DNA from 3 places in the Streptomyces griseoviridis genome. Region 3 is predicted to be linked to each of the others. Evidence: riboswitches for the same ligand, from Rfam matches in the RefSeq annotation. Region 3 holds a riboswitch; each other region holds the start of a gene.
What was found. A riboswitch is a leader RNA that binds a small molecule or an ion and turns the genes downstream of it on or off. The one in region 3 is predicted to bind cyclic di-AMP.
Positions count from the first base shown of each region.

Region 1: another riboswitch for cyclic di-AMP. It lies ahead of DDJ31_RS28235 (M23 family metallopeptidase); the one in region 3 lies ahead of DDJ31_RS16030 (transglycosylase family protein).
Region 2: another riboswitch for cyclic di-AMP. It lies ahead of DDJ31_RS23400 (C40 family peptidase); the one in region 3 lies ahead of DDJ31_RS16030 (transglycosylase family protein).

Region 1 is NZ_CP029078.1:6,516,841-6,519,093, forward strand. Features, by position in the region: gene DDJ31_RS28230 (M16 family metallopeptidase) at 1-601, shown strand, start outside; cyclic di-AMP (ydaO/yuaA leader) riboswitch at 807-969, shown strand; gene DDJ31_RS28235 (M23 family metallopeptidase) at 982-1,746, shown strand; gene DDJ31_RS28240 (GntR family transcriptional regulator) at 1,936-2,253, shown strand, end outside.
Region 2 is NZ_CP029078.1:5,401,638-5,403,890, reverse strand. Features, by position in the region: gene pcrA (DNA helicase PcrA) at 1-577, opposite strand, end outside; cyclic di-AMP (ydaO/yuaA leader) riboswitch at 847-1,002, shown strand; gene DDJ31_RS23400 (C40 family peptidase) at 1,011-2,156, shown strand.
Region 3 is NZ_CP029078.1:3,815,282-3,817,534, reverse strand. Features, by position in the region: gene DDJ31_RS16035 (LysM peptidoglycan-binding domain-containing protein) at 1-577, shown strand, start outside; cyclic di-AMP (ydaO/yuaA leader) riboswitch at 788-953, shown strand; gene DDJ31_RS16030 (transglycosylase family protein) at 957-1,688, shown strand; gene eno (phosphopyruvate hydratase) at 2,023-2,253, shown strand, end outside.

The DNA.
Region 1 (2,253 bases), 2.7 Mb from region 3:
CCAGACGCAGCTGCTCATCGGGCGTCTGGGCGCCGACCGGCACGACCGGGTGTGGGCACCCCAGGTGGTCGGCACCTACTGCCTCGGCGGCACCCTCACGTCCCGTCTCGACCGCGTCCTGCGCGAGGAGAAGGGCTACACCTACGGAGTGCGGGCGTTCAGCCAGGTGCTGCGGTCGTCGGCGGACGGCACCGGGGTCGCGATGCTCGCCATCAGCGGCTCGGTCGACACGCCGAACACGGGGCCGGCTCTCGACGACCTCTGGAAGGTGCTGCGCGGGGTCGCCGCCGAGGGGCTGACGGACGCCGAGCGGGACGCCGCCGTGCAGTTCCTGGTCGGTGTCGCGCCGCTCAAGTACGAGACCGCGGCGGCCGTCGCGGGCACGCTGGCCGACCAGGTCGAGCAGCATCTGCCCGACGACCACCAGGCCACCCTGTACCGGCAGTTGGCGGCCACCGGCACCGTGGAGGCGACCGCGGCGGTCGTCAACGCGTTCCCGGTCGACCGGCTGGTGACGGTCCTGGTCGGTGACGCCGCCGCGATCGAGGAGTCCGTCGCGGCGCTCGGCATCGGCGAAGTGAGCGTCGTCGCGGCCGAGTAGCGGGCGCGGCGCGCACGCGCGCGCGTGCCGGGGCCCCGGTGACGGAGACGTCATCGGGGCCCTTTCGTGTCCGAATTGGGGGAGAGGCTGCCTGTCTGCCCTGTGGGATGCGCAACAAAAACAGTGATCTGTTTGAGGATCGAAAGTGGGCCCGTCTACGGTCTCCCCGACTGTTCGTCAGCCACCGCGCCGCATCCGCGGCACCGGGCAGTCATCGCCGAGTCCCCGTACGGCGCGAGCCAGGGGAGCCGGGGACCCACCTGTGTCCCTGGGGTGAATCGGACGCCCATGCCCGTCGTGGGGGCCCGTAGGAGACCTTCCTGCTCCGAACCCGTCAGCTAACCCGGTAGGCGAGAGGGAAGGAAAGGAACACCCACCACATGGCGTTCAGTCACGCCGTAGGGAAGCACCGCCGGCCCAGCCGGATGCAGCGCGGCACCGCCCGCGCCGCGGGTGTCGCGGCCCTCGCCACCACCGGAGTGGTCGGCACCCTGGCCGCGCCGGCGATGGCGGCGGAGAACGCGGTCGAGCAGACCGGACTGACCCCCGTCATCTCCCTCGGCGACACCGTGGCCGACCAGATCGACGCCCAGGCCGCCGCGCAGCAGCAGGCCGCCGAGGTGGCCGCCCGCAAGCAGGCCGCCCAGGAGGCCGCGCGCAAGCTGGCCCAGGAGAAGGCCGAGCGGGAGCGGGCCGACCGGCAGCGCGCCGCCCGTGAGGCCGAGCGCAAGCGCCTCAACACCTTCGTGCTGCCGATCAGCGGCTCCTACGTCTCCACGAGCTACCAGGCGGGCAGCTCCCTGTGGTCGTCGGGCAGCCACACCGGTGTCGACTTCCACGCCTCGACCGGCACCTCCGTGCACGCGGTCGGCTCCGGCACCGTCGTCGAGACCGGCTGGGGCGGCGCCTACGGCAACCAGATCGTCCTCAAGATGGCCGACGGCACGTACACGCAGTACGGGCACCTGTCGTCGATCGGCGTCTCGGTGGGCCAGACCGTCACCCCCGGGCAGCAGATCGGCCTCTCGGGCGACACCGGCAACGTCACCGGGGCGCATCTGCACTTCGAGGCCAGGACCACCGCGGAGTACGGCTCCGACCTGGACCCGGTCGCCTACCTCCGGGCACACGACGTGAACATCTGAGGACGCACCGCAGGACCGTGAGAAGCCCCGGCTCGGACGAGCCGGGGTTTTCGTCGTTTCCGGCACCCTGCTGTCCAAAAAATATCCATGGATTCCGGCCCCCCATCGGAAATTCCCGCTCATTGCAATAGAGTCACGGAACACGCGTCAATCGGCGACGTTTCACGGGCATTAAGGCGGAGGTCGGTCATGCGTATTCCGGCGCACTCGGTGTGCACGGCCATCCGGGACGACATCGTCGCCGGTGTCTACGAGCGCGGCGGCCGGCTCACCGAGGAACTGCTCGCCCGCCGCTACGGCGTCTCCCGGGTCCCGGTGCGCGAGGCGCTGCGCACCCTGGAGGCCGAGGGGTTCGTCGTCACCCGCAGGCACGCGGGCGCGTGCGTGGCCGAACCGACCGAGCAGGAGGCCGCCGACCTCCTGGAGATGCGCATGCTCCTGGAGCCGCTGGGCGCCTCCCGGGCCGCGCAGCGCCGCACGGAGGCCCACCTCAAGGTGTTGCGCGGC
Region 2 (2,253 bases), 1.6 Mb from region 3:
GATCGCGGCAGACCAGCGCCATCAGGCGCTTGGAGTCGGCGGCGTCGTAGATCGAGAACGACGACGTGAAGCCGAGTTTCTTGCTCTCGCGGCGCAGGATGCGCACGCACGCGCTGTGGAACGTCATCACCCACATGGCGTTCGCGCGGGGGCCGACGAGCTGCTCGACGCGCTCCTTCATCTCGCCCGCGGCCTTGTTGGTGAAGGTGATGGCGAGGATCTGGCCGGGGTGCGCGTTCCGCGCGGCCAGCAGGTAGGCGATGCGGTGGGTGAGCACCCTGGTCTTGCCCGATCCCGCGCCGGCCACGATGAGCAGGGGGGTGCCGGCGTGCACGACGGCCTCCCGCTGGTTCTCGTTCAGCCCGTCGACCAGGGCCGCCGGGTCGAGCACCGGGCGGGGGGCGCCGTCGCGGTAGTGGGCGTCCCGTTCCGGGGGCACGTCGAACTTCCCGGCGAACAGGTCGTCCGGGATCGACTCCGGAGCGTGCTCGTCCTCGGGCGGTGGCGGGGGTTCCTCGTCGTGCCCGCGGGGGGTCTGGAGGTTCGCCAGGAAGCTGTCGTCAAAGAGGCTGCTCATCGCTCTCCGAGTCTAGGCCGCCCCACTGACAGCCCGCCGCCGCCCTGAGAAGATCCCGGGTGCGGGCGGCGGTGCGGACGCCCTCCGCGACCGTCCGCGACCGGCCCCTCACGTGCGGCGACGGCGGATCGGGGAGCCTCGCCAGGTCACGAAAATGTATCGGGCATATCGGCCATCAACCTTCACAGGGGGCACACGAGTTGGCTACCGTTCCCGGCAGGCCGCACGACCCCCACCGGCGAACGTCGCCGGGCCGCGCGGCCTCCGCCGAGTCCGGGGCGCCGCCGCGCGACCGGAGCCGGGGACCCACCGATCCCGGGGTGAATCGGTCCGCAGCCCCCTGGGGGCAGGATCCGTAGGGCAACCCTTCCTCACCACCCGCCCGAACCCGACAGCTAACTCGGTAGGCGGAGATCGGAAGGAGTCGCCACTCTTGGCGTCGCACCGCAAGTCGCGTCCCGCCGGAACGCGCGTAGCAGGAATCCGCACCCCCGCTCTCGCCACGGCCGCCCTCACCTCGGTGGCCCTGCTGTCCCAGTCGGCCGACGCCACGCCCGCCGCCGACGGCGCTCCGAGCCTGGAGGAGGTCGAGAAGAAGGTCGACGCCCTGTACCGGCAGGCGGAGTCGGCGACGGAGAAGTACAACGCGGCCAAGGAGCGGACGGGCAAGCAGCGCAAGCGCGTCGACACCCTCCTCGACGACGTGGCCCGGCGCACCCAGAAGCTCAACGAGGCGCGCGAGGAGCTGGGTTCCTTCGCCGCCGCGCAGTACCGCACGGGCGCCTCCGCGCCGGACACGGCGACGTTCCTGCTCGCCGACTCGCCGCAGGACTACTTCGACCAGACGCAGCTGATGAGCCGTCTGACCACGCGGCAGAAGGGCGCGGTCGACGACTACGTCACCGAGCAGTCGGCGACCATGAAGAAGCGGCGGGAGGCCGCCCAGGGTCTTCAGACGCTCACCGAGACGCAGAGCGACCTGCACACGGCGAAGGCCACCGTGCAGCGGAAACTGTCCGACGCGCGCGCGGTGCTCTCGAGGCTGACCGCCGAGGAGAAGGCGCGGCTGGCGGCGATCGAGAAGGAGAAGCGGGAGAAGGCCGCCGAGGAGGCGGCCGAGCTGGCGAAGCGGCAGGCGGCGGCGGAGAAGGCGGCCCAGCGGCAGCCGGACACGTCGGCTTCCTCGTCGTCGGCGCCCTCGTCGTCGTCGGGCGCGTACTCCACGAAGGCCCAGAAGACGCTGGCGTTCGCCCGCGCGCAGATCGGCAAGCCGTACGTGTGGGGCGCGACGGGCCCCGACTCCTACGACTGCTCCGGTCTCACCCAGGCCGCGTGGAAGGCCGCGGGAGTCAGCCTCCCGCGCACCACCTACGACCAGGTGAACGCCGGCACCACGGTCTCCCTCGCCGCCGCGCAACCCGGTGACCTGGTCTTCTTCTACGACGACGTCACCCATGTGGGCATCTACATCGGCGACGGCATGATGATCCACGCGCCGAAGCCGGGCGCCTACGTGCGCGAGGAGTCCCTCTACTACGACGGCGAGTCGGCGATCCACAGCGTGGTCCGCCCGGCCTGACCGGACGGTACGGGCACGGGGGCGGGGCGGTACGCGCGCGTGCCGCCCCGCGCGGAGAGGGAGCGGCTACGCGCGCGTGCCGCCCCCGTACCGAGGA
Region 3 (2,253 bases):
CTCCGGTACGTCGGACAGTTCCGGTTCCACCGGATTGTCCAACTCGTCCGGCGATGGGGCGGAAAGCTCTCCCTCGTCCGATCCGTCGGCCGACGACTCCACCGGCACCTCCCCCTCGCCCTCGGCCCCCGCGACGGGTGAAGGCGAGGACGACAGTGAGGCCGGCGCGGGCGGCGGGAGCGACAAGGCCGCGTCCGGCACCCCGTCCGCCTCCGCCTCCTCGCCCGAGGAGCAGAGGTCGAGCAGCCCCCGCGAGCCCGCCGCCGACCCCTCGGACAACTCGCGCCAGAGCGCCGGTTCCTGGAGCCTCGTCGACACCGGCGCCGTGACGGCGGACTCCGGCACGGGCACCGGCAAGCACCGCGGGCAGAGCGCGGAGACGGGCGGTACCGAGACCGCCTCGGCCGGCATCGGCCGCGCCGACACCTACACCGTCCGCCAGGGCGACACCCTCGGCTCCATCGCCGACTCCCTGGACGTGGACGGCGGGTGGCGGGCGCTCTACGGCGCGAACAGGAGCGGCATCGGCGCCGACCCCGGCAGCATCGTTCCCGGTCAGACCCTCGAAGTCAGGTAGTAAACGGGACGAAACCGGCGCGATTCCAGGGGAGTTGACGCCCGCATTCGCCAGCTAATGTCCGGTTTGGTGAAAGTGTGGGATGAGTCTCAGAAGCCCTGATCGTCTTTGAAATTCCGCGGTTTCCGTGGCTACGGTCAACACCGCTCGTCACCACGGGCCCCGGCCGCCGCAACGCCGAATCCTGCCAGCGGCCGTCCGGGAACAGTCGTCGCGCAAGCGCCGAAGGCAGGAGCGGGGGACCCAAGGTAAGTGCCGCACCGGGCAGTTGACCGGAGCGGCTTGGGGTTAAGCCGTGCCTCTCACCCAGGCGCGGCCGGGCACTCAACCGGCCCGAACCCGACAGCTCACCTCGCAGGCGTCGGTGAGGGGATCAACCATGCTGTTTTCCGGCAAGGGCAAGCACCGTCGCCCGTCCAAGGCCACCCGCGCCATCGCCATCGCCGGTGTCACCGGTGCCGCCGTCGCCGCCCCGCTGATGGCGGCCGGCAACGCCTCCGCCGCCACCGCCTCCGAGTGGGACGCCGTCGCCCAGTGCGAGTCCGGCGGCAACTGGTCCATCAACACCGGCAACGGCTACTACGGCGGCATCCAGTTCTCGGCGTCCACGTGGGCCGCCTACGGCGGCACGCAGTACGCCTCCACGGCCGACAAGGCCTCCAAGGCCCAGCAGATAGCCGTCGCCGAGAAGGTCCTCGCCTCCCAGGGCAAGGGCGCCTGGCCGACCTGCGGCACCGGCCTCTCCGGCGCCGCCTACTCCGGCTCCTCGAACGGCTCCAGCAACTCGGGCAGCTCGAACAGCTCCAGCAACTCGGGCAGCTCCAGCAACTCGGGTTCCTCCAGCGGCGCCGGTGACTCCCGCTCCTCCGACGGGCAGGCCGCCTCCCGCTCCGCCGAGCGTCCGGCCGCGAAGAAGACCGTCACCACCCCGACCGGCAAGAAGGTCAAGAAGGGCGACGGCGAGTACAAGGTCGCCTCCGGTGACACGCTCAGCTCGATCGCCGCGCGGCACGAGGTCGCGGGCGGCTGGGCGAAGCTGTTCCAGCTGAACAAGGACATCGTCGAGGACGCGAACCTCATCTACCCGGGCCAGCAGCTGCACCTGAAGTAGTCCGCGGGTCCGCGCCAGGACGCACAGGCGGCTGACCGCTGAACCACAGCGCCCTCCTGTCCGTGGACCTCACCATGAAGACCTCGTGAGGGTCACCCCCCGTCCCCACGGGCCCCCCGCTCCGGTGCGTGTTCCCCCGTACGCACCGGGGCGGGGCTTTTTCTGCGCGGTCCGGCGGCTCCGCTCTTTGTTCCGTTCGGAAACTTTTTACTCTCGGTTCTGTCCAGGGGGTGACCGACCGGCTGGCCGATCGGCCGGAGCCGGTTAGGCTCGGTCTCGCAGAACCCACCGCGGCGCCCGCGTGCCGCGTTCAGATCCCAAGAAGGAGATGCTCGTGCCGTCCATCGACGTCGTCGTAGCCCGGGAAATCCTGGACTCCCGAGGCAACCCCACGGTCGAGGTCGAGGTCGGCCTCGACGACGGCAGCACGGGTCGTGCCGCCGTTCCGTCCGGCGCCTCCACCGGTGCCTTCGAGGCCATCGAGCTGCGGGACGGCGACCCCAACCGCTACCTGGGCAAGGGCGTCGAGAAGGCCGTCCTCGCCGTGATCGAGCAGATCGGCCCG